One region of the Paenibacillus barengoltzii G22 genome, then DNA from elsewhere that is predicted to be linked to it. Evidence: predicted binding sites of a transcription regulator. Region 1 holds the regulator's gene; each other region holds the start of a gene.

What was found. Region 1 encodes Rex, which represses fermentation and respiration genes when NADH is low (regulators of the CRP and FNR family bind a similar motif). Its sites were predicted from a motif close to TTGTGAAATATTTCACAA; they were not measured.
Region 2: a site for Rex is predicted at 2,314-2,331, ahead of nirB (nitrite reductase large subunit NirB). Genes of this name have one in related genera too.
Region 3: a site for Rex is predicted at 1,555-1,572, ahead of C812_RS18945 (DUF1641 domain-containing protein). Genes of this name have one in related genera too.
Region 4: a site for Rex is predicted at 3,526-3,543, ahead of hcp (hydroxylamine reductase). Genes of this name have one in related genera too.

What each region holds. Positions count from the first base shown of each region.
Region 1 covers NZ_KE159652.1:1,349,354-1,355,340, reverse strand. Annotated here, with positions in the region: gene C812_RS06385 (hypothetical protein) at 1-163, opposite strand, end outside; gene C812_RS06380 (cell wall elongation regulator TseB-like domain-containing protein) at 418-903, opposite strand; gene C812_RS06375 (amidohydrolase) at 964-2,262, opposite strand; gene C812_RS06370 (redox-sensing transcriptional repressor Rex) at 2,259-2,903, opposite strand; gene dinG (ATP-dependent DNA helicase DinG) at 2,945-5,800, opposite strand.
Region 2 covers NZ_KE159652.1:1,155,752-1,161,738, reverse strand. Annotated here, with positions in the region: gene nirB (nitrite reductase large subunit NirB) at 1-2,183, opposite strand, end outside; gene C812_RS05395 (hypothetical protein) at 2,423-3,055, opposite strand; gene C812_RS05390 (FAD-dependent oxidoreductase) at 3,311-3,877, opposite strand; gene C812_RS05385 (winged helix-turn-helix transcriptional regulator) at 3,941-4,258, opposite strand; gene C812_RS05380 (sugar phosphate isomerase/epimerase family protein) at 4,429-5,397, opposite strand; gene C812_RS05375 (Gfo/Idh/MocA family protein) at 5,416-5,987, opposite strand, start outside.
Region 3 covers NZ_KE159655.1:256,874-262,860, forward strand. Annotated here, with positions in the region: gene C812_RS18940 (NAD(P)/FAD-dependent oxidoreductase) at 1-1,002, opposite strand, end outside; gene C812_RS18945 (DUF1641 domain-containing protein) at 1,018-1,458, opposite strand; gene gltC (glutamate biosynthesis transcriptional regulator GltC) at 1,678-2,577, opposite strand; gene cydC (thiol reductant ABC exporter subunit CydC) at 3,036-4,844, opposite strand; gene cydD (thiol reductant ABC exporter subunit CydD) at 4,841-5,987, opposite strand, start outside.
Region 4 covers NZ_KE159653.1:740,604-746,590, reverse strand. Annotated here, with positions in the region: gene C812_RS11780 (LysR family transcriptional regulator) at 1-190, shown strand, start outside; gene C812_RS11775 (alpha-L-fucosidase) at 341-1,711, shown strand; gene hcp (hydroxylamine reductase) at 1,786-3,480, opposite strand; gene C812_RS11760 (FAD:protein FMN transferase) at 4,171-5,253, shown strand; gene C812_RS11755 (hypothetical protein) at 5,302-5,508, opposite strand; gene yfcE (phosphodiesterase) at 5,602-5,987, shown strand, end outside.

The DNA.
Region 1 (5,987 bases):
CCGCCTTCACATTCATATCGACATGATTAACCCCATCTACACTCTTCACAATATTCTCCAGCGGACGCTCAATCGCCCACTGCCGATATAAGAACCATCCACCAAATAATACAAGGGCGGAAATAGCAATGCTTGCAGCAATTGGTCCAATACGCAGTTTCACGTGATGTCCCCCTTATCTATATAAATAATCTACTATATTATATATATTCACGTATATCAAAACTACAAGTATCAGTATATCACATCGTATATATAAATTCGAAGGAATGTGTGAATATATTTAAAAATAAAGCCTAGTAGTTCTAACCCGAAATGCTACAATTTCTCAAGCCAAACATAAAAAACGGTTCCGCCATTCAGGCTCTTCGCCTAAACAACGAAACCGTTAGATATGATTCATTCATAGACTCCCCGTCAGCGATTCGGCAGGGTGAACACTTCCGGCAAAGCCTCGCCGGTCGTGAAACTGAAAAACCGGTAGTAATGGTGGTCCTTCTCTTTATAGAACAGCTGCCACACCAGTTGATTATTGTAAATGCCTGGCAGCAGCCGAACCACTCGGATCCCCGGCAACGATTGTTTGATAATCTCACGCATTTGGCTCTCGGACTTGCCATCAGCCAGTAGGCGTACCTCCGGATCATGTCCTTCCCGCAGCCAGACCATCATCTGACGACCGGAAGCATCTTCACCTTGTACGACCCAGATGACTTCATCCCATACCGACTTCCAAACTTTGTCGCCCCGGACGAGATCTGTCTCTTGCTTTGCCTGCTGAATGGCGGCTCTTTCGGCTTCCCACGTATCCTCATGAATGTATAGATAAAACCGGTGGAGACCCAGGAGCACGATCAACAGGATCACAAGGGACAGCAGGATCCATTTCGTTCGCTTCCTCAAGCTTCTCTTCCTTTCCCTTCCTATGCAAGCAGCCTCCTTCTGGAAACCGCGCGCCGCTCATTATCGTGCCAGCAGTCCCTCAAACGCCGCCTGCGCCTCGTAGCGGATACGTTCCTCATCCAGCGTCAAGCAAGCCCCGTGTTTGACAACCTGCTTGCCGTTCACCCAGACATGCTCCACATCCTTGGCCCCTGCGGAATAAACGGTATGGGAGATATAATCCGTTCTCGGCAGGAAATGGGCTTGCTCCGTGTTCAAGGCGATAATATCTGCCTTCATGCCTGCAGCCAGCTTGCCTGTATTTTGCAAGAAGACTGATTTTGCACCGTATTCCGTTCCCATCTTCAAGGCTTCCAGTGCCGGAACCGCCGTTGGATCGCCGGATACGCCTTTATGGATCAGCGCAGCCAAACGAATCTCCTCCAGCATATCCAGGTTATTGTTGCTCGCCGGACCGTCGGTCCCCAGCGATACCACTACGCCTTTCTTCAAGAGTTCGGGTACGCGGGCGACACCGCTGGCCAGCTTCAAGTTACTGCCCGGGTTATGCGAAATTGTAACCCCGTGGGATGCCAAGATATCGATTTCCTCGTCGGTCAAATGCACCGCATGGGCAAGCAGGGTTGGGCGGGAGAACATCCCCAGCTTCAACAAATGCTCTACCGGACGGACGCCGTAATCGTTCACGTTCTGCTCTACCTCGGCGCGTGTCTCCGACATATGCGTATGCATTGGCAAATCGAGATCATGGGCAGCTTGCACAAATTTCTCGATGAAGGCTGGCGGGCAGGTGTACGGTGCATGCGGTGACATCATCGTGGTGATGCGTCCTTCTGCCTTGCCGTGCCAGTTCTGTGCAAACGCGATCGCTTCCTTGAGCTTCTGATCTTGCTCTTCCGGGGAGCACAAACCGATGGCTCCGCGCATCAGCACGGCGCGAATGCCTGATTCCTCCACGACGTTGGCCACTTCGTCCATATGATCGTACATATCCAGGAACGTCGTCGTCCCGCCCTTGAGCATTTCCAGCACGGACAATGCCGTACCGGCATACACATCCGCTGCCGTAAATTTGGCTTCCATTGGCCACATTTTCTCCTGCAGCCAGGTTTGCAGCACCATGTCATCTCCGTAACCGCGCAGCAGCGACATCGCCGCATGGCCATGGGTATTGATTAGGCCCGGCAGGAACAACAAGCCTTTGCCGTCCAAAGTCTCGGCGCCTTCCACGCCTTCCGGGCGCTCTTCCCCGATATAGCTGATCGTATCGCCCTCAACGAGCATATATCCGTCAACCACAGGACGTTCCGCATCTAATACGGCAAACGTCCCGTTCTTAATTAACCATTTCCGACTCATACGTTGCTTGTTTCCTTTCCGTTTTCCAAGTAGTAAGCCAAGCTCAGCAAATCTGTGGTGAAATCAGCCGCATGAATCCGAACTTCCGGCGGAACCTTCAGAATCGTTGGCGCGAAGTTCAGAATCGCACCGATTCCGGCGGCCACCAGCTCATCCGCCACCCGTTGGGCTTCTGTATCCGGTACGGTGATGATGCCAATGCGGATATTTTTCGCTCGAACAGTTTCCGCCAGCTCTTCGATCGGCTGAATCGTAATGTTGTTGATCTGCTTGCCGATTTTCGCCGGCGAAGCGTCGAACACCGCAACAATCTTCATATTATCCTTCAAATACGCATTATAATTCGAAAGGGCTTGGCCCAGATTCCCGGCGCCCACCAGCGCAACGTTAATCTGTTGGTCCAGATTTAAAATTTGTTGAATTTTCTCAATCAAATAAGCGACATCGTAGCCGATCCCCTTTCGGCCAAAATCGCCGAAATAAGCTAAATCCTTACGGATTTGCGCCGGATTAAGATCCAGCTTCTGTCCAAGCTCCTGGGAGGACACCGTTGGCACCTCACGGCGGCTGAGTTCATTTAAAAAACGCAGGTAAACCGGCAGTCTGCGGACGACAGCGTCCGAAATTTTATCTGACTTCATGCATTGTTCCCCCTATTCTCCATTACGATCTATGAAGCGGCTTAGGCTTCGGGATTTAACCATTCCGAGATACGCGGCACCATTTGAGTTAATGGCATATGCTCCATCTTCGGTCCAGGCAATGAGTATAAGAAATATTTTCCATAATATGATTCCAGGATCCGGGTATCATAAACGATCACGATGCCGCGATCCTGCGACGAACGGACAAGCCGTCCGAACCCTTGCTTAAAGCGAATGACCGCCTGCGGGACAGACAGCTTCATGAATGGATTCTTCTTCTCCCGCTGCAGGCGTTCGCTCTTCGCTTCCACCAGCGGATGGTTTGGCGGCTGGAACGGCAAGCGTACAATCGCTAAACTGGTCAACGCCTCGCCAGGGATATCCACCCCTTCCCAGAAGCTGCTTGTCCCGAGCAGCACCGATGCGCTGTTCCCTTGGAAGCGCCGGGTCAGCTTGGTGCGGCTGCCGCTGTCCATCCCTTGCCCGATCACCGTGATGCCCTCCGCTACAAGCCGTTCTTTCAGCGGGTCATACACCTGCCTGAGCATCTTGTACGATGTAAACAGCACTAGCATGCGCCCCTGTGTCGCCACCGCGGCATCCGCCAGTGATTGTACCAGCGTGTTAATGAAATGGTCATCCCCCACGCTGCCTTTCACACTTGGAAAATCGCGCGGAATCACCAGCAGCGCCTGATCACGGTAATTAAACGGCGATGGCAGCATCGCGGTGATCAGCCGATCCTCTTCCGCTGCCTCCGTCAAGCCAAGCTGCTCAATCATATATTGGAACGATTTATCCACAGATAAAGTCGCAGACGTCATGACGACGCTCTTCTTCCGATCGAAGAAAAATTGCTTCAACTGAGCGCTGACATCAATCGGCACCGCATACATTTGCAGCGACCGGCTGCGGAAGTTCCCGTTCGCTTCTATCCAATAGACGGTATCCTCGCTCTCCAGCTTCATGAAGAAGCGAAGCGCTTCCCGTTCTCCGGCTAAATCTTTAAACAACCCGCTAATATCGGTGATCAAGCTCTCCGCTGCATAATCGTCCTGCTCTTCTCGGATTTCGGACAGAAGGCGCTCCCCTTTCCGAAGCACGTCGCCGAGACCTACATAAATTTGATTCTCTAGCGCGGTCAACGTCTCCCAATCCTTGGGCTTGCGGTTCGGCAGCAACCGGTACACGAACTGTCCGGGATCACCAGGCGCGGCGTCACTGCGGTCAGGCATTAAGCTGAACAGCAGCTCGCTGAGCTTGTCCCAGCTCTCCTTCACATCCACCAGCGTAGGATAGATCCCGTCGATGACTGAGCACCATTCCGAGGATTTCTCCGCGGCTGACGCTTCGAGCGCGCTGCGGAGGTTGGCCAATTGCCCCGTCTTGCTGTCTTTATACAGCCGGGTCAGCGTATGCACAACCGTAAAATACTTCATATGAATCCCCAAATGCTTGCCGGCCACATCCTCTAAATGATGCGCTTCATCGATTACTAATCGCTCGTAGCCCGGCAGCAGCTGATGTCCCGCCTGGATGTCTGTAAACAGCTTAGAGTGGTTCGTAATCACCACGTCCGCGACACCGGCTTCGTGTTTTGCGCGATGATAGAAGCATTTGCGGAACCAAGGACAGGAGCGGCCCAAGCAGGATTCCGACTCACTGGCCACTGTCTCCCAAAAGTCACCGCCGCGATTGCCGAGATTCAGCTCTTCGTCATCGCCGCTTTCTGTTTGGGTCAGCCATACGACCATTTGCGCGGCCGTCATCACCTCTTCTTTGGGTGTAGAGAAGTCTTTTCTATTTATTTTATGTTCAAATTTGCGCAAGCACAAATAATGCTGCCTACCTTTAAAAACGGCTGCACGAAACGGAAAAGGCACGACCTCCGTCAACAACGGCACATCGCGCTCTCTAAGCTGTTCCTGCAGGTTGATCGTGTGCGTGCTCACCATGACCTTCTCTTCATTCTTGACGCTGTGGTAAATAGCTGGCAGCAGATATCCCAAGGATTTGCCCGTTCCGGTTCCGGCTTCCACGAGCAAGTGCTTATCTTCCTCAAAAGCCCGCATGACCTCATTTAACATCATGTTCTGGGCTTCCCGTTCCTCGTACTGCGGCAACCGCTCCCGCAGCCGTTCTCGGACCTGCTCCATAAACTGCTCGAACGTCACGTTCTCCAGCGGATTGCGTTCCGCGCTGTCCCTCGGCGCTTCGATGTCGAGCCAATCTTCCACCTGCAAGGCGAATTGGCGGTAGTAGACATAGCCGTCTTCGCTTGGCAAAGCTTCCCGCTCTTTCTCCTGAACCATGGCGTCAAAGAACCACCCGAGATCGCTGTCCTCACCGGCAAACAGATCTGCCAAACGCTGTAAGGTCAATAGCGGCAATCGGTCACATTCCTCCAAGCATTTGAGGAAAATCAGCGCTGTCGCCAATGCGTCACTGTCCGCCTGGTGCGGACGCTCATGCTCCACCTCAAACTCCGCTGCCACCATCCCTAGCTGGTAGGAAGTCAGTGAAGGGAACAGAATTTTCAGGAAATCCATCGTATCCAGAATCCGTCCTGTAAACGGCAAATACCCCGTCTTGTCCAAGGCGCTCTGCAGGTAATTAAAATCAAACGCTACATTGTGCCCAACCAACACGACGTCGTTAAGTAGTGGAACCATCTCCACCATCACTTCGTCCAGCTCTGGCGCATCCTTCACATCCTCTTCAGTGATGCCCGTTAACCCCGTAATAAACGGAGGAATCGGCACGCCTGGCTTAACGAAAGAACGATACACCTGAGAAATTGATCGATCCGGCTCTATAATGGCAAGTCCCACTTGAATGATTTCATCAGAGGACTGGTTACCCGTCGTTTCAAAATCAAGCACAGCATATTTCATTGCAATTAGATGTCCCTTCATTCCAGTCTCTTTACAGCATAACAGAAGATAGCCAATTTGAAAATTAATACAAACCATATCTGTAATAAAAATCACAAAATAAAACAAGCGATGCGCCGCCATAAGCGGGAGATCGCATCGCTTCCAAAACATGCCGTAATAAGTGCGTGAACTTCCAAGACAATGA
Region 2 (5,987 bases), 190 kb from region 1:
ACTTCAATCAATTCTTCATCGGTTTTCACCTTGCACAGCGAGTCCGCCAAGCGCGGCTTGATCCCGCCGTTACCGCCAATGAAGACCTCCCAACCGCCGTCATTGCCAACGATCCCGATATCTTTGGTGCACGACTCGGCGCAGTTACGCGGGCAGCCGTTAACCGCCATCTTAAATTTCGCCGGGAAGTCCAGCCGCTCGAATTTGCGCTCCAGCAGCGCGCCCATATCCATTGAATCCTGGGTGCCAAAACGGCAGAACTGCGAACCAACGCAGGTCTTTACTGTGCGCAACGATTTGGCATAAGCATAACCTGACGGCATATCCAGCTCCGCCCACACCTTCGGCAGGTCCTCTTTCTTCACGCCGATCAAATCCAGCCGTTGTCCGCCCGTGACCTTGACCACCTTGACATTGTATTTCAACGAAACATCGGCGATTTTCTTCAGATCTTCCGGCGTCGTGACGCCGCCGTACATCCGCGGCACCACGGTATACGTGCCGTCCTTCTGGATGTTGGCATTCATCCGTTCGTTGACGAAACGCGAAGCTTTTTCATCTTCATGGGTATCCGGGTAGATCATGCCCAGATAGTAGTTAATCGCCGGCCGACACTTCGAGCAGCCTTCCGGCTGCGTCCATCCGAGCACATTCATCACTTCTTTGGTTGTCTGCAGCCCTTTCGCTTTAATCTCGGCAACGATCTCGTCCCGGCTAAGCGTAGTGCAGCTGCAAATCCCCTGTTTCGCCGATTGGGTAAAGCCATCACCAAGCACATATTGCAGGATCTGCTCGACGACCGGTTTACAGCCGCCGCAAGATCGAGTCGCTCCGGTGCTCGCTTTAATCTCGTCGACCGTCGTCATCCCTTGATTTACGATGCAGTCTACGATCGTGCCTTTCGTCACCCCATTACAGCCGCAGACGATTTCCTCATCGCTCATCGTTTCGACCGATGCCTTCTTCTTGGTGCCGCCGCAGCAGCCCCCGCCCATCAGCGATTCGTACAACTCATCGGTCATCTCCGCGCCTTGCTTAATCAGCTTCTGCAGCTCAGCCGAATCTGTGATATCCCCGAACAGCACTGCCCCAACCAGCTTGCCGTCCTTCAGCAAAATTTTCTGATAGGTGCGTTTCCACTCGTCCTTGCTGACGATCACCGTATGCTCCGGTCCATCTATAAATTCACCGGTGGAGAATACATCCACGCCGGAAATTTTGAGCTTGGTCGATACGACCGAACCCTCATAAGGCGCGGTATCCACGCCGCTGATATGCTTCGCCAACACCATCCCCTGCTCGAACAAAGGCGCAACCAGACCGTAACAAACCCCGCGGTGCTCCGTACATTCCCCCACTGAATACACGCCTTCAAGCGAGGTTTGCAGATAGTCGTTCACGACGATCCCACGGTTCACTTCGATGCCGCTGGCTTTAGCAACCGCAACATTAGGTCGGATCCCCACAGCCATAACAACGAATTCTGCCTCCAGCTCCGTCCCGTCGGCAAAGCGCAGGCCGCGAACCCGATGGTCGCCAAACAGCTCCGTCGTTTGTGCACCCATCTTAAATTTGATCCCTTGCCGCTCCAACTCTGCTTTCAACATGCTCGCTGCCTGATGGTCTAACTGGCGTTCCATCAGATCTTCCATCAAATGCACAACCGTCACGTCCATCCCCAGTTGCACAAGACCTTTGGCCGCTTCCAATCCCAACAGTCCACCGCCAATGACGGCCGCCTTCTTGTAGGTCTTCGCCGCCTCCAACATTTGCTTGCAGTCCGCGATGTCACGGAAGCCAACGACCCCTTCCTTATCGCTGCCTGGAATCGGCAAGATCAGCGAATTGGAGCCCGTTGCGATCAGCACTTTATCGTACGGGACGCGCACCCCATTTTCGGCGACGACCTCTTTGGCTTCGGCATCAATCCGCTCCACTGCAGTTCCGAGATGCAGGGTGATCCCGTTCTCTTTGTACCAGTTCAAATCGTTCAGCACGATATCGTCCAGCGTTTTGCTGCCTTCCAGCACATATGACAGCATAATCCGATTGTAGTTCGGATGCGGCTCGCTTCCGAATACCGTAATTTCAAATTTCGTAGTCAACTTCAGGATTTGCTCTACCGTGCTGATTCCGGCCATTCCGTTACCGATAACAACTAGTTTCTCTCGTTCCATTCCCATATCTTTAAAATGCCTCCTCCAATAAACACCTGGGTCTCATGCGACTTGGCGATAGTTAAAATTTGAAGTGATCCCATGCTCCCAGTATACTTTTCAAATAAGGAGGACTTTGTGATTCCATTCACATTAATTGTGAAAATTTTAACATGCTTTTGTCATAACTTTTTCAATATTCTATTAAAAGATCCGCTCTCCCGGATGATTACCAGGATTACGGATCTCTAAGTTACATCGTACTTCTATTGCGTCGCCAAGCTAATCTCCACGTAGTCTTGCGGCTTTAATCTCATATCTAGGCCATTATCCAGCAGCTTCTTCCCATTCACTTTCAGGATCCATTGCTCGTCCTGCTTAGGGGTATAGCCGCCGACGGAGATAATTGATTTATGGTTGGGATTAAACTGAACCATTCCACTGTGCTTCAGGAGATCTCGAACGGTGGTGTTATCACTGTATTTATGGACAAAATATTGCTTCTGACCGCCCCCGTCGATAATCAACAGCAAGGACGCCAGCGGTGAGATCGCTTCATAGCTGTCCACCGTCTTGACGTAAACCAGCAGCTTGTCACCCATTTGCAGCTCCTGATCCCAGTTGGTAGAGGCCAGTTCCTTATCATTTAGCCGGGTCCCCCATTCCAACGCCGAATCCAGCGACACCTCCCCCACCGATTGAATGGCGGACTGGTCCTCTGTAAATTTGACAATCCCGCTGCTTGCCAAGGCATGACGTACCGTTAACCCGTCGATATAATCAAAATGCAGGTTACGCGTCACATCAGGGATAAAGGTGCCACCATCAATCATTAATGTGATATCGTGGGGGTGTTCTACTTCTGTTGTCTGCGTCTCCGCTGGTGTCGGTTGATCCATAATCTGACCGCGGGCGCACGCCGACGCGATTATGATTATAGTCAGTCCTGCCATACATCCAACGAACCATCGCCATCTGTTAAACATAACCGCCCTGCCTTTCTCCTCATCATTTTCCCAACTTCGGCCAGATCGTATTCCTTCTTCTTAAGCATACCGGACAAAGTGCAGGTTCTCAAATTTCAGGCTCCCTGATGGATATTGGCAAAATAAAAAGGCCCCCGTCATCGGAGGCCTGTTGTATGTTCAGATGTCTTACTTAAGTACGTCGTGATCAACGTAGCGTTCGCCATTCATTTCGCTAATCAACTCAATCGCGACCTTCGCACCGTCGCCCGCGGTGATGATCGTATGCACGCTTACCCCGGCAACCGTTCCTGCTGCCCAAATGCGTGGAATGCTCGTACGGCCTTGGCCATCCGTAGCAATCACCGTTTTGATTCGAGGTTCGCGGCCTTCCTTCAGCTCCAAACCGATAGCGCTTGCAAGGTCGGTTAACGCGCCGGTGGCCAATATGATATGGGACGCTTCATAACTGCGGCCGGATTCGGTCTTCACCGTAACCGTTGAACCACCGTTCGTATCGATGTCAGACACTTTCTCTTCAATGAACTTCGCGCCGAATTTCTCCGCCTGCTCCCGGCCGACCTTCAGCAAATCGGGTCCGGAAATGTCCTTCGCACCGTAATGATTCTCGATCCATGCCCGTTTGGTCATGCTGGAGTTGCTGTCCAGAACGAGCGTTTCTTTACCTGCCTTCGCCAAGAAAAGTGCTGCACTTGCTCCTGCAGGTCCTGCTCCAATAACAATTACATCAGCCACACGTACACCTACTTTCTATGATATTCCATGCCGCCCGCTCGCCGGTAACGGCATGTTCGTTGTTTATTTAATCCACTCTTCCGCCCAGGACTGCACTTGTTCCATAACGGGACGAAGCGCCCGGCCTTTCTCCGTTAGTTCATATTCAATCCGGACCGGCGTCTCAGGATAGACATGGCGAACCAGGATTCCTTCACATTCCAGATCCTTCATCCGCTCGGATAACATTTTATCGCTCATGGAAGGAATCTGATTCGAAATATCCTTAAATCGCTTGGGACCGTCCATCAGCGTTTTGATGATCAGACCGTTCCAACGTTTGCCTAAAAACGAAAATGCCGATTCAAATCGCGGACACATTGCCTGGGAATGCTCATCCATAAAATTCACCTCGTTATCATCGCCGACCTAAGGGCTGAAAGCTTACAATTTGTTAGTATATTTCATAATAGCATATTTATTGGAGGAAAGTAAGGGGGATGCCCGGTCATTTAAAAAAAACGACCGCCTAGGCGGCGGCCGCTAGTATAGTATATTACGCTGGTTGTAACTTATACCCACCACATTTCGCCGGCAGAATCTTCCACCAACACCTGCTGGAGATTGCGTACCGCCTTCGTGAACCCTTCGTCGATCGACATCAGGCCGTCTTCATGCTCGATGCTGACAACATAATCGTAGCCATACAAGCGAAGGGCACTGATAATGTCCGCCCAAGTTTTCAAATCATGGCCATAACCCACCGTACGGAACTGCCAGGCTCGATCCTGCATCATCGTATAAGGCTGCATATCCGTAAGTCCGTAACGATTCACGTTCACCGGATCAATCGTCGTGTCCTTGGCGTGGAAATGGTGAATCGCCCCAGCCCGGCCAAGGATCGAGATCGCCTGTACCGGATCAATTCCTTGCCACCACATATGGCTAGGGTCCAAATTGGCGCCGATGGCTTCCCCAGCCGCTTCGCGCAGGCGAAGCAGCGTGGCCGGCGTATGCACGGAGAACCCGCCGTGCAGCTCCAGACCGATCTTCACATGATGCTCTGCGGCATAACGGCCCATTTCCGACCAATACGGAATCACCTTCTGGTTCCATTGCCAATCGAGGATCTCCTGGTAATCGTTGGGCCACGGTGCAACCGGCCAGTTCGGATATTTCGCGTCCTCGTGATCGCCGGGACAGCCGGAGAACGTATTTACCACCGGCACCTCCAGCAATTCAGCCAATTGAACGGTCTTGACGAAAGCGTCATGGAAATCTTGCGCCACCGCCTTTTGCGGGTGCAGGGGGTTGCCGTGGCAGCTGAGCGCACTGATCGTTAACCCGCGCGATTCCACCGCCCGTTTGAACTCCTCCCGCGCTTGTTTGTTTTCCAACAATACATCGGGATTACAATGCGCATTGCCAGGATAGCCTCCAGTCCCGATCTCTACAGCTTTTAGCCCTTGCGCGGCTGCCTTATCCAGCGCCTGCTCCAAGGGGAGTCCTCCGAACAATACGAGAAATACGCCTAATTTCATCTCCGGTCCCTCCCGTGATTAATCAAAATAAACCGTTTTACCCGTTCTCGCCGACTCGTAAATCGCTTCCAAAATTTCCGTGACAACCAACGCTTGCTCCGGTTTCACCAGCGGTTCCTTATCCTCGAGAATCGCTTGTACCCAAGCTCTTGCTTCACGAGTAGCTTCGGTCTCCTGTTTCCCCTCGAAGAAGGCAACGCCGCCCGAGCCCAAATCAATCTTCGTTTCATACAGGCGACTCAATTTCTCCCCATTGATCCGTAGTCCGTTGGTCATGTCCGCGCCGCCTTCCGTTCCGCACAGCAGTGTTTTGGCTTCGCCGATATCCACGATGTTCAGCGCCCAGCTTGATTCCAGAATGATTGTCGCGCCATTCTTCATCGTAATGAAGCCAAATGCGGAGTCCTCCACTTTGAACTCCTCCGGATTCCATGGCCCGAATGCATTCGCTGCATTCTCGCGGCTGCCAAGCTTGTGGAAGACAGAACCGGTGACGCTCTTCGGCTCATAGTTGTCCATCAGCCACAAGGTCAGATCCAGAGCGTGCGTACCGATATCAATCAATGGACCGCCGCCTTGCTTCTCCTCAT
Region 3 (5,987 bases), on a different contig from region 1:
CATCGTCTTGCCGTTAAGGTAAGCGAACAGGTTGTAACCGATCAGCTCACCCATTTGCCAAGCGATTTGCGCCGTTGGCGGATAAGGACGACCGTCCGGACCCATAAATACGGCACTGTCACCTGCAACGAATACGTCTGGATGAGAGACGGACTGCAGGAATTCATTCACCGAAGCACGGCCGCGGTTGACTTCCAGTCCCGATTCGCCAACCAGCGGATTGCCTTGCACGCCGCCGGTCCAAACAAAGGTGTTGGCGACGATCTTTTGACCATCCTTGAGATCGATGGTGTTGCCCTCCACATTGGTTACCGGCAAGCCAGTTAGGAACTTCACGCCGCGTTTCTCGAGGCTGGCAGTCGCGCGTTCGATCAGCGCATCCGGCAACACTGGCAAGATCTTTGGTCCAGCTTCTACGAGCAGGAGCTTGATCTCGCTTTGCGGTACGCCGTATTTCTTCGTCAACTCTGGCAGCTTATCGGCGATTTCCCCAACCAGCTCGACGCCGGTCAATCCGCCGCCGCCGATCACGATCGTAGCATCGGCTTCATTGCCGCTTGCCGCATATTCGCGAATCCGCGATTCGATATGCGCATAGATCCGTTTGGCATCGTCCGCCGATTTCAGCACCATGCTGTGCTTCTCCAAGCCTGGGATGCCAAAGTACGCCGTAATACTGCCCAGACCAACAACCAGTGCGTCATAGGACAACACGGTGCCGTCGGAGAGCTTCACTTCTTTTTTATCCACCGAAAAACTCTCTACTTTCGCGATCCGCAAATCGATATCTTTGCCTTTAAACAGCTTGTCAAGCGGCAAGGAAACCGCGCGTTCGGAAATGCTGCCCGCAGCAAGGCGATGCAGCTCTGTAATGATTTGATGCGTCGGATATTGGTTGACCACAGTGATCCGCGCCTGCGATTTATCCATAAACTTACGGGCCGACAATGCGCTGAGTACGCCGCCATAGCCGGCGCCCAAAATTAAAATATGTTTTGACATAATCGTATTCCTCCGTTAGTTTTGTTGGCGGTCCCGTTCACCGGACACTTGAAGGTAGGCGTTAACGAATCGGAGCAGCTTTTGCGTTTGCGGGTCCTTCAACATCTTCATCAACCCAAACACGCCAATCACTTCTTGGCTTTCCTCTGCGCGATCCTTCGCTTCGATCACGTTAGCAGCCAAATGCTTCACCTTGCCTACCACTGGGCCGGCAATTTCCGAAATGGCGCCAACCGTATCATTCTTCAGGATTTCATCCGTTGCCACCGCTTTGGCAAAATCATACGTTTTCGTCAAAACCCCAACGAGCTCATTTAATTTTGGAAGCTGCTCTACCAGAGCGGTCAGCGATTGCTGCACCTCCGGCTTTAAGAGCTGCTCCAGGAGCTCCTGCTGCCCACTTGCGGTACCAGCTACGGATTGCTCCGTTTTTGTTTCAGTAACTGTCTCTGACATATTCGATTCTCCTTTGCGATAATCTGAGGATTCGCTTGCCGAACTGCTGTTCAAGCATAGTGTTCCTCCTTTGGATGCCTCTAACCCATTTTGAGTTAGTGAAAATTTGCACATCTTAAACCTGAACAATCCGAGTAAATTGTAACACATTTTCAAGAAAAAAGGACCGTGTAAGTGACAAAATTCACGGCCCTTATCGATATCATTTTTCGATGAATCCTAAATTCCGCATGACGACGGCAAATTTTCCTTCAAAAAATCATAAAACAGTTTTTCCGTTGGCGCGAGTTCGCGATTCGCTGGAATGATCACCCCAACGTCCCGGGTGACCTGCGGCTCCCTCATCGGCAGCGATACGATCGTGGAAGGAATATGCTCACCAAGCGCAATCTCGGGAAGCAGTGTCAGCCCCAATCCGGCGGACACCAACCCCTTAATCGCATCAAGATCATCTCCTTCAAATGATACCTTCGGCTGGAATCCAATTTGATCGCAGGCGTCAACCACGATTTCCCGCAGGACAAAGCCTTTTGGGAATAATACGAACACATCCTCCCGCAGTTCGTCCAGCCCGACGGATTCGCGGTCAGCCAAACGATGTCCGGCAGGCAACAGCACCTTGAACCTTTCACGGAACAACACCTCGCCGGTGACTTGGGGTTCCCCTTGGGGCACCGGACCAATCATGGCCAGATTCATCACGCCGCCGCCGACCCAGTCCAGCAACTCCCGGTACGATCCATGCTGCAGTTGAAAATGCACCTCCGGATACCGGCGCCGAAACGCCGACACCACCGTGGGCACCAGGTTGGCCGCCAGACTGCTCGGGAACCCGATGCGGACGGTCCCGCGCTCCGGATCCAGATACTCGTTGATTTCTTGGCGCGCCTGTTCAAGTACCTTCATCATTTGCTCCATATGCTGCAGGAACTGCCGACCGATCGGCGTCAGCTTCACCTTCCGGCCTTCATGGACAAACAGATCGACGCCCAGCTCCGCCTCCAGCTTAAAGATTTGCCGACTGACCGCCGACTGCGACACATGCAGCGCATACGACGCTTCCGTCACATGCTCGAGCTTAGCCGCCTCAATAAAGTATTGGATTTGTCTGAGCTCCATCCCCTCACCCCGTTCGCTGCATTTTTCACGCTATATCCGATTGGGATTGACCAAACCCAAACCCTTATAGCTTACACCTCATGTAAATATATTAAGAACCATTATATCGGCTCCTATATGAAAACGGAAGCAGAAAAGGCAATTTATTAAATCATGAGTTAGCTTAAGCACCACCAACGCTCTGCCAAGTGTAAAAATGCAGTTCATCCCACCCGTTTTGCGCCGAAAATGGACAATGGAATGTAAAAGTACAGTTCATTTTGGGGAAATCGTGATTCCAAGGTAAATTTGGCGGAAATCAACTGCACTTTTGCAGCTAAGAGGCACAATAAGACTATGTCCCCGGAATTCAACTGTACTTTTGCAGTTCGCTCACCTTGCTGTACCTTTCTTCTACCTATAAAAATACGGCGATGCCGGTTTCCCCATGCATCGCCGCCTGATTTTTAGTATGCGTCTTATTCCTCCGGACAATCCAGCCGGTATAAATTACGGTACCGCGGTTCGCGGGCCAGCAGCTCCGCGTGGGTGCCGCGCATCACGATCCGTCCGTGCTCCATGAACACGATCTCATCCATCTTCTCGGCACCCACGAGGTGGTGTGTCACCCAGATGAGCGACTTGCCCTGCGTCGTGCGGAAGATCGTCGCCAGCAGCTCGCGTTCCGTGCGCGGATCGAGGCCGACGGTTGGCTCATCGAGGATGAGCACCGGCGTGTCCTGCAGGAGGATCCGCGCCAGAGCGACGCGCTGCCGTTCGCCGCCGGAGAACCGCTGGCCGGTCTCCCGCATCGGCGTGTTCAGCCCCTGTGGCAGCGCCGCGATCAACGGGCCGAGCTGCGCCGCCTGCGCGGCCCGCGCGATCTCCTCGTCCGTAGCCGAAGGCCGGCCGAGCCGGATGTTGTTCGCCACCGTGGTGTCGAACAGATGGGGGCTTTGATTCAGCACGGAGATGACTTCCGGCATCCGCTCGCCGTAGGCGGCGGCAGAGATGCCGTTAATTTCAACCGTGCCTGCGCTTGGGGCAAGCGCCCCCTGGATCAGCTTCAGCAGCGTCGACTTGCCGGCGCCGCTGCGGCCGATCACCATCACCCGCTTGCCCTGCGGGATGTCCAGCGAGACGCCGTCCACGGAGTCGGCGTCCTCCGCGGCGTAGGCGAAGCGCACGCCGCGCAGCCGCACCTCGGCGGCGCGGGTCCCCCCGCCCGCCTCAGCCGGCCCAGCGCCGCCGGCCCCAGGGATGCCGGGGCGGATCGGCTCGCCCGCTGCGCCCGGCTGCGAGCCGCCTGCCGCCGCTCGGCTGGCACTAGCGCTGTCGCCGCCCGAGATCCGCGCAAGCCGGTCCAGGGACACGCGGTATTGCGGCGTGCGCTCCACTGCTTCGGACACCGGCAGGAACGCGTCCGACAGCGGGAACACGATCAGCACAAACGCCGCAATCAGCGTAGCGTCGATCCGGCCAGCCGCAGCTTCGCCGCCGGCCCAATACACCATCGATACGACGACGAGGCCTACAACGAAGTGACCGATAAAGCTGCGCCAGCGTGCCCAAGCCCGCAGCTTGCGGTCCTTCCGCGCAACGGCAGCCTCGTCTTGCTCATACGATTGAAGGAACTCCGCCGAACGTCCGCTGATCACCCAATCCCCGATCCCCATGACGGCATCGGTCAGCTTCTGGTACAGCCCGTTCCGTTCTTGCTTAACCTCCTCGTTCGTCCGCTTCGTCAACCGCAACGAAAGGTACGGCAGCACGACGACGAGCACAAGGATATACGCGGCTAACAGCAACGCAAATGTCACGTCGAACACGCCCATGGCCACGATCACGGCTGCATAGAGAATCAACGCCACGACGCTTGGAAAGACGGTACGGATATACACATTCTGCAGCTGCTCAATATCATCGGCAAGCGCGCCAAGAATGTCGCCCGTCCGGTACCGGGATCGAATGAACAACGCCTGCGGTTCCAACACGCGATAGAGCCGCACGCGCATTTTCGCCAATATCCGCAACACCGTGTCATGCCCAACCAACCGTTCGACATAATGGATGACCGCTCGCCCGATCCCAAACGTGCGAACCCCTACAATCGGTACATACACCAGCAAGATGTTGTAAGGCTGTAACGCGGATTTTGAGATCAAGAACCCGGAAGTGAACATCAACATCCCGGCGGAAACCAGCGTTAACACGCCCAGAATCAGATATAACGCAAACCGCCCGCTATATAACCGAAAATAAGGCCGAACCCAGGACTCCTGCTTCATTTGATCTCCTCCCGCTGCGCCGCCGCCAACCGATAATATGCTCCGCGCTTGGCCATCAGCTCGGCATGCGTCCCTGCCTCGACGACGCGGCCTTGCTCCATAACCATGATCCGATCCATTTCGCGCATCCAATGCAGCCGATGGGTCGCCAAAATTACCAGCTTCCCTTCAAACAGAGGCAGCATCGTGTGCTTCAGCTCATATTCCGTCTCGATGTCCAAATGCGCCGTGGGTTCATCAAGCAAAATGACTGGCCGCTTGCTCAGCAAAGCCCGGGCTAACGCCACACGCTGCTCCTGACCGCCGCTCAGAGGCCGGCCGCCGCCGCCAATCTGCTCGTTCAATCCGCCCGGCATGCTGCGCACGAGCCCGTCCAGGCCGGCTGCCGCCGCCGCGCGTTCCACCTCTTCTCGCGTCGCTTCCGGCGCATTAAAGCGGATATTCTCTTCCAACGTCCCACTGAAAATATACGGCTTCTGCGGGATATAGGTGATTTGCTCTCGCCAGCCTTGGGCCGTCAAATCCCCCAACTCCGTCCCGTTCAGCACAACCCGTCCCGAAGTGGGCCGCAGAAACCCGCCAAGCACATCGATCAACGTCGATTTGCCAGCCCCGCTTTCGCCGATGATGCCGATTTTGCCCATACCGCCCAGCGTTAGGTTCACCTCGGCTAAGGAAGGCTTCGCTTCCTCCTCATGAACGACTCCAATCCCGTGCAGGCTCAGCGTGCTTTCCGGCCCCCACGTCCAGTTCATTCCTGCAGGAACCGGTGCCGCCTTCGCTGCCTCCTCATCCGCGGCAGCAATGATCTCGTTCATGGCTTCGCCTGCGGCCTTCCCGTCCTGGGTAGCATGGAAGTCTGCCCCCACCATCCGAACGGGCAGGAAATACTCCGGCGCCAGAATTAGTACGGTTAAGGCCGGCAGCAATACCATCTCCCCATTCACCAATCGAAGGCCCAGGCTGACCGCCACCGAAGCGACGGATAACATCGTAAAGAAGTCCAAGGCAAACGAAGACAGAAAGGCAACCCGCAACGTCTTCATCGTCGCCGACCGGTACGCATCGCTAACCCGGTCGATGGATGTGATGTGCGATTTGCTGCGCCCCAAGAACTTCAGCGTCTCCAGCCCGCGCAGCGAG
Region 4 (5,987 bases), on a different contig from region 1:
GGCCGGATCCACTGGTACGGGGGTCCGCTTGCTCAGACTCGAAGAAAGCTGGTGTAAGCGAACCATTTCCTTGTCCTGGCCGAAGGATCGCTATATGAAGCAAATCGCGGCCAGATTCCGTGATTTTACCATTCGATATTTCGCGAGGTTGGCTGAAGCTGGGGGAGCTGGGACACATTACACTCCATAATGGAGTTCATTTAAGAACTTTTTTACTCGAACGAAATGCCACTGGAAAGGAATTGTTCTGATGAATCTAAACGAAATTTTTAATATCAGGCCCTCGAGCAGGCAGCTTTCTTGGCAAAAGTTAGAGTTTTACGGGTTTATTCACTTTGGGATGAACACGATGACCGGCAGAGAGTGGGGGACGGGTCATGAGGACCCGGTGCTGTTTAACCCGAAGCAGCTCGACGCCACGGAATGGGTGGCCATCTTAAAACAAGCCGGCATGAAAGCCGTCATACTGACCTGCAAACATCATGACGGCTTCTGCCTCTGGCCCAGCCGATACACGAAGCATACGGTCGCATCCAGCCCGTGGAAAGGCGGCAAGGGGGATGTGGTTCGCGATGTTGCGGACGCTTGCCAGAAGGCCGGGCTGAAATTCGGAGTATATCTGTCGCCTTGGGATCGGACCGAAGCCAGCTACGGGGAAGGGGCCGCGTATGACGATTTTTACGTGAATCAACTGACGGAGCTGCTTACTCAATATGGCGAGATTAGCTGCGTGTGGCTGGACGGCGCCAACGGAGAAGGCCCCTCCGGCAAGCGGCAGCAGTACGATTGGGACCGTTACTATGAGACGATTCGCCGGCTGCAGCCGCAATGCGTGATCAGCGTATGCGGCCCGGATATCCGCTGGGTTGGCAACGAGGCAGGGCATACGCGGCGGGAAGAATGGAGCGTTGTACCTCGGGCTTTGCAAGATGCGGAGAAAACGGCGGAAAAATCGCAACAAACCGATGACCCGTCCTTCGCTCGTTCGATCAACTCGATGGAAGAGGATCTGGGCAGCAGGCGGGCGATTGCTCGGTATGGCGGAGAATGGGTGTGGTATCCGGCTGAAGTGAACACGTCCATCCGTCCGGGGTGGTTCTACCATGCCGAAGAGGACGGGCAGGTGCGGAGCGACCGTGAACTGTTCGACATCTACTTGAAATCCGTTGGCGGTAATGCCATGTTCCTGCTTAACATCCCGCCTAACCGGGATGGGGTGATCGCAGCGCCGGATCGTGAAGTTCTGGCCAAGCTGGGACGCCGAATCCAGGAATTAAATGATCCAAGGCTGAACGAAGGGGCCGTATGGATAGGATCGAGTGCCGCTTCCCAGGAGGAGGCGGCCGAAGCTCTTGCCGAGGCCACACCGGATCGCGCTTGGAGACCGTCTGCGTCGGATGCTGAGCCTTGGGTACAAATCGTTTTACCGGAGGCGAGGGCATTTAACGCGGTTATTTTACAGGAACAGATTGAACAAGGACAGCGGGTAGAGGCGTTTGAGCTGTGGGCATCGGAACTTACCGAGGATAAGTCCAACGAGGAAACTGCACTTCTCGGTGAATGGCGTTTGATTGGAGAAGGTTCGATAATCGGTTACAAGAAGATTGTGATCCTTCCGGTTACGACAGCCCGGAGGGTGAAGGTTGTTTTTAAACAGTATCGTGAGTATCCGACTTTGGCGGCAATCCAACTCTCATTATTAAGCGAGTAACGATATAGTGACTGGAATCGAAAGGACCCCCTCATTCACATCACGTGATAGGGGGTCCTTTCGATTTGCACACGTTACGCCAAAGCTCCAAGAAACATGGCCATATCTTCCTCTACATTCGTAATGCCCCCGATGCCAAACTTGTCGATCAGGACCTTCGCTACGTTGGGGGACAGGAAGGCCGGCAAAGTAGGGCCGAGGTGAATGTTCTTGACACCGAGATGGAGCAGAGCGAGCAGGACGGTGACGGCTTTTTGTTCATACCAGGCAACATTGTACGATATCGGCAGCTCGTTGATATCCTCAAGACCGAACAATTCCTTTAGTTTCAGTGCAATGACGGCGAGTGAATAGGAATCATTACATTGACCCGCATCAAGGACGCGGGGTATCCCGCCAATATCCCCCAGGTCCAGCTTATTGTATTTGTACTTGGCACAACCGGCGGTCAGGATCACGGTATCCCGAGGAAGTGCCTTAGCAAACTCGGTGTAGTAGTTCCGCGATTTCATTCGTCCGTCACACCCCGCCATAACAAAAAACCGTTTGATCGCACCGCTCTTCACTGCCTGAACGATCTGATCCGCCAAACGAGTCACGGTATGATGGGCAAAGCCGCCGACAATATGCCCGCTTTCGAGCTCGGTTGGCGGCGGACAATTTTGGGCATGCGCGATGAGTGCTGAGAAGTCCTTTGGCTTCCCGTCCTTGCCATCCGGAATATGACGTGCTCCAGGATAACCGGTGTTCCCCGTTGTGTAAAGTCGATCCCGGTAACTATCCTTTGGCGGCACGATACAGTTGGTCGTCATGAGAATCGGACCGTTAAAGGCTTCGAATTCCCTCGTTTGCTGCCACCAGGCATTGCCGTAGTTGCCGACGAAATGGCTGTATTTTTTGAATGCCGGATAGTAGTGGGCTGGGAGCATCTCACTGTGAGTGTATACGTCCACGCCGGTGCCTTCCGTTTGGAGCAGCAGCTCTTCTAAATCCTTCAAATCATGACCACTGATCAATATACCTGGGCGATTCCGTACACCGAGATTGACCTGGGTTACTTCCGGATGACCATAGGTGCTTGTATTGGCTCGATCCAACAAGGACATGGCTTCGACGCCATGTTTGCCCGCTTCCAGGACCAAGGCGACAAGATTATCGGTTGTTAAGGTATCGTCCAAGGTTGCAGCCAGCGCCTGGCGCATAAAGTGATGAATCCTTCCGTCGGTATAACCCAATTGATAGGCATGGTAGGTGTAAGCGGCCATCCCCTTAAGTCCGTAGGTTAATAGTTCACGTAAGGAACGAATATCTTCGTTGGCGGTAGAGAGGACCCCGACCTGTTGGGCTTTACCTGCGAACTGGCTTTCATCTCTAGGCTCCCAGAGCGCGGCATCGGGTAAGACAGCCTCATCGTCAGAGTGCTTCTTCATCCAGTAGCTTCTAACAATATCTCGCAAGGCAAGAGCCTCCCGGATATGGCTCACGAAATAGTTGCGATCAAAATTAGCGTTCGTTATTGTCGCAAACAAGGAGTTCATGGTAAATACGGATAGCTGCCGGTCAAGCGGCTCCGGCAGGTCGCTGTCTAAGGCAAGGAATGACGCCCCCTTGAGGACATAGACCAACAAATCCTGCAGATTCGCAACCTCCTCAGACTTTCCGCAAACACCTGTGATGGTGCAGCCCGTTCCACCCGCGGTCTCTTGGCATTGGTAACAGAACATGGACGGCTCGTGACGCGTATCGGTTGGGATTTGACTTTGGTTCATCGAGAAACCTCCTTGATTGATTTCGAAGACAGGAGGTGCTGAAGGTTGTGTTGATTTTCACGTAGTTAGATTTGAGACACTGCACCTCCGTTTCTGCCAGAAGCATATCGCTCGATCGGCAGCGATTGAGTGACTGGGATCACAGTCATTTCCACAAAATAGCAAACAAATAACAGAATCTCTTTACCTAGGAAAAATATGCTATAATCCAATTAATAATAGATAAGGGGGGATATGGAAATTGGTAAAAAAGATCATGAAATCAATCCTTTGGGGACTATTGGGTATAGCGATCTTAGGTATTGTGATCGGGTTTGCCACAGACCATTTTACGTTGGCTTACCGAATTATGTTGGTGTTGTTCCTCGTTTTCAGCGGATGGGGTACCTTCTACTATGTAAAAAATCATGAGCGGCAGTATTTAGACGATTATCGGCGGTATAACCGTTCATACGATAACATCACTCGAGAAGATGACTTATTAAGATAAACGAATTTCGGATCAACTTCGGTTTGAGGCTTGATCATTGTGGGAGCGAGATCTATCTCGCTTCTTTTTGCATTTAGGTTCGTGTTCCTCTTTGCAGTACTCAAGTCACCGTGATGTTCTTCCTAGACGAAGTGTGATGAAAATTATACAATACGGGAAGTTAACCACGAGCTGCGTGAACTTTCAAATGAGGTGAAACGATGCAACGAACACAGAAATGGCGCAAACGGGCTGTACTTTTCGGCTTGACGGCAATGCTGACGATCCTCTTATCCGGGTGCGGAGGCGAGGCGAATCCGAAGGACAAAACGGCGGCCGCAGAGCCGACCTCAAGACAATATTATATTTTTGATACGGTGGTTAACATCAAATTGTATGAGGACCCGAAGGGCGAAGAGCATTTGGATCATATCGATGCGATGTTGAAAACGTTGGACGAGGAGCTTAGCCGGACTTTGGAGACAAGCCAGCTCTACAAAGTGAATCAGGAGGCAGGCGTAGAGGCGGTTGAAGTATCCGAAGATACGATAGAGGTATTAAAACGCTCGCTGAATTATGCCAAGGAGACGGATGGGCTGTTTGACCCAACCGTTGGCGGATTGGTTGATCTTTGGGATATTGGACATGAAGATGCCCATGTTCCGGCTCCGGAGGACTTGCAGCGGGAGCTTAGCTTGGTTGGTTATCAAAATGTGGTGATGGACGAAACCAAGCGAACGATTTTTCTGAAAACACCGGGGATGATTCTGGATCTCGGCGGCATCGGAAAAGGGTATGCGGCAGACAAAATCGCAGCTTATCTTCGTGAAGAAGGCGTAAAGAGCGCATTAGTTGACCTTGGCGGCAGCAGTATCATCGTGGTTGGAAGCAAGCCGAACGGTGACGACTGGATCGTTGGACTTCAGGATCCTGACAGCTCGCGCGGGACGACGATGGGGACTATTCGCTTAAACGATCAGGTGATTAATACCTCGGGAGTCTATGAACGGTATTTTGTTGAGGACGGGGTGATGTATCACCATATTCTTGACCCCAGAACTGGCGCGCCAGCGCAAAACGAGCTGAAGAGCGTAACCATCTTAACGGATAATGCGACGGATGCCGATGCGCTATCTACTGTGGTTTTTGTGATGGGCTTGGAGAAAGGGATGGAGTTTGTTGAAAATTATAATGAGGTAACGGAAGCCTTGTTCATCACGAAGGACGACAAAATTTATGTCACATCGGGACTTAAGGATCAGTTTAAAGTGACCAACGAGCTGTATACGCTGATCCAAGAATAGTGAACTCTGGACGTTCAAGCGATTGGACGTCTTTCTTGTCTTTCTTGCTTATCGGGCGCTGTCTTTGACGAGAAGCGCAGTGAAGATAAGAGATAACAGCAGGATCATTCCCATACCGACCATCTGAAGGATATTGGCATAAGGATCAGGAAACGTTAGCACTGCAAACAGAACATCCTTAAGGAGGAAAAAGAATATCTTCCATATGCCCCAAAAGACAAGAAGGATCACCGCCCATTTTTTGAAGGACTTCATGCAAGGTACCTCCGATTGATCAAGATTTCGATTGTATTTAGCCAGATGTTCTTCCTTATATACTAAAACGAAAGAGATAAGGAGTTGGTTTCGATGAAATTGATGTTGATTTCGGATATTCACGGATCAAGCGCTTGGCTGGACCGGGCGATGGCCAAAGTAGCCGAGGAGCAGCCAGACCAAATCATTATGCTGGGGGATTTCCTGTATCACGGACCGCGAAATCCGCTGCCTGACGGTTATGATCCCAAGCGGGCTGCGGCGACGCTGAACGAACATAAGCATCAACTCATCGCTGTGCGCGGGAACTGTGATGCGGAAGTGGACCAGATGTTGCTGGAATTTCCGATGATGGCGGATTATGCCATGCTCTACTTGGAGGGACGACGTATTTACGTCACGCATGGGCACGGATACAGCATCGATCAGCTTCCGCCATTGGCGCCGGGCGACGTGTTTATTCAGGGGCATACGCATGT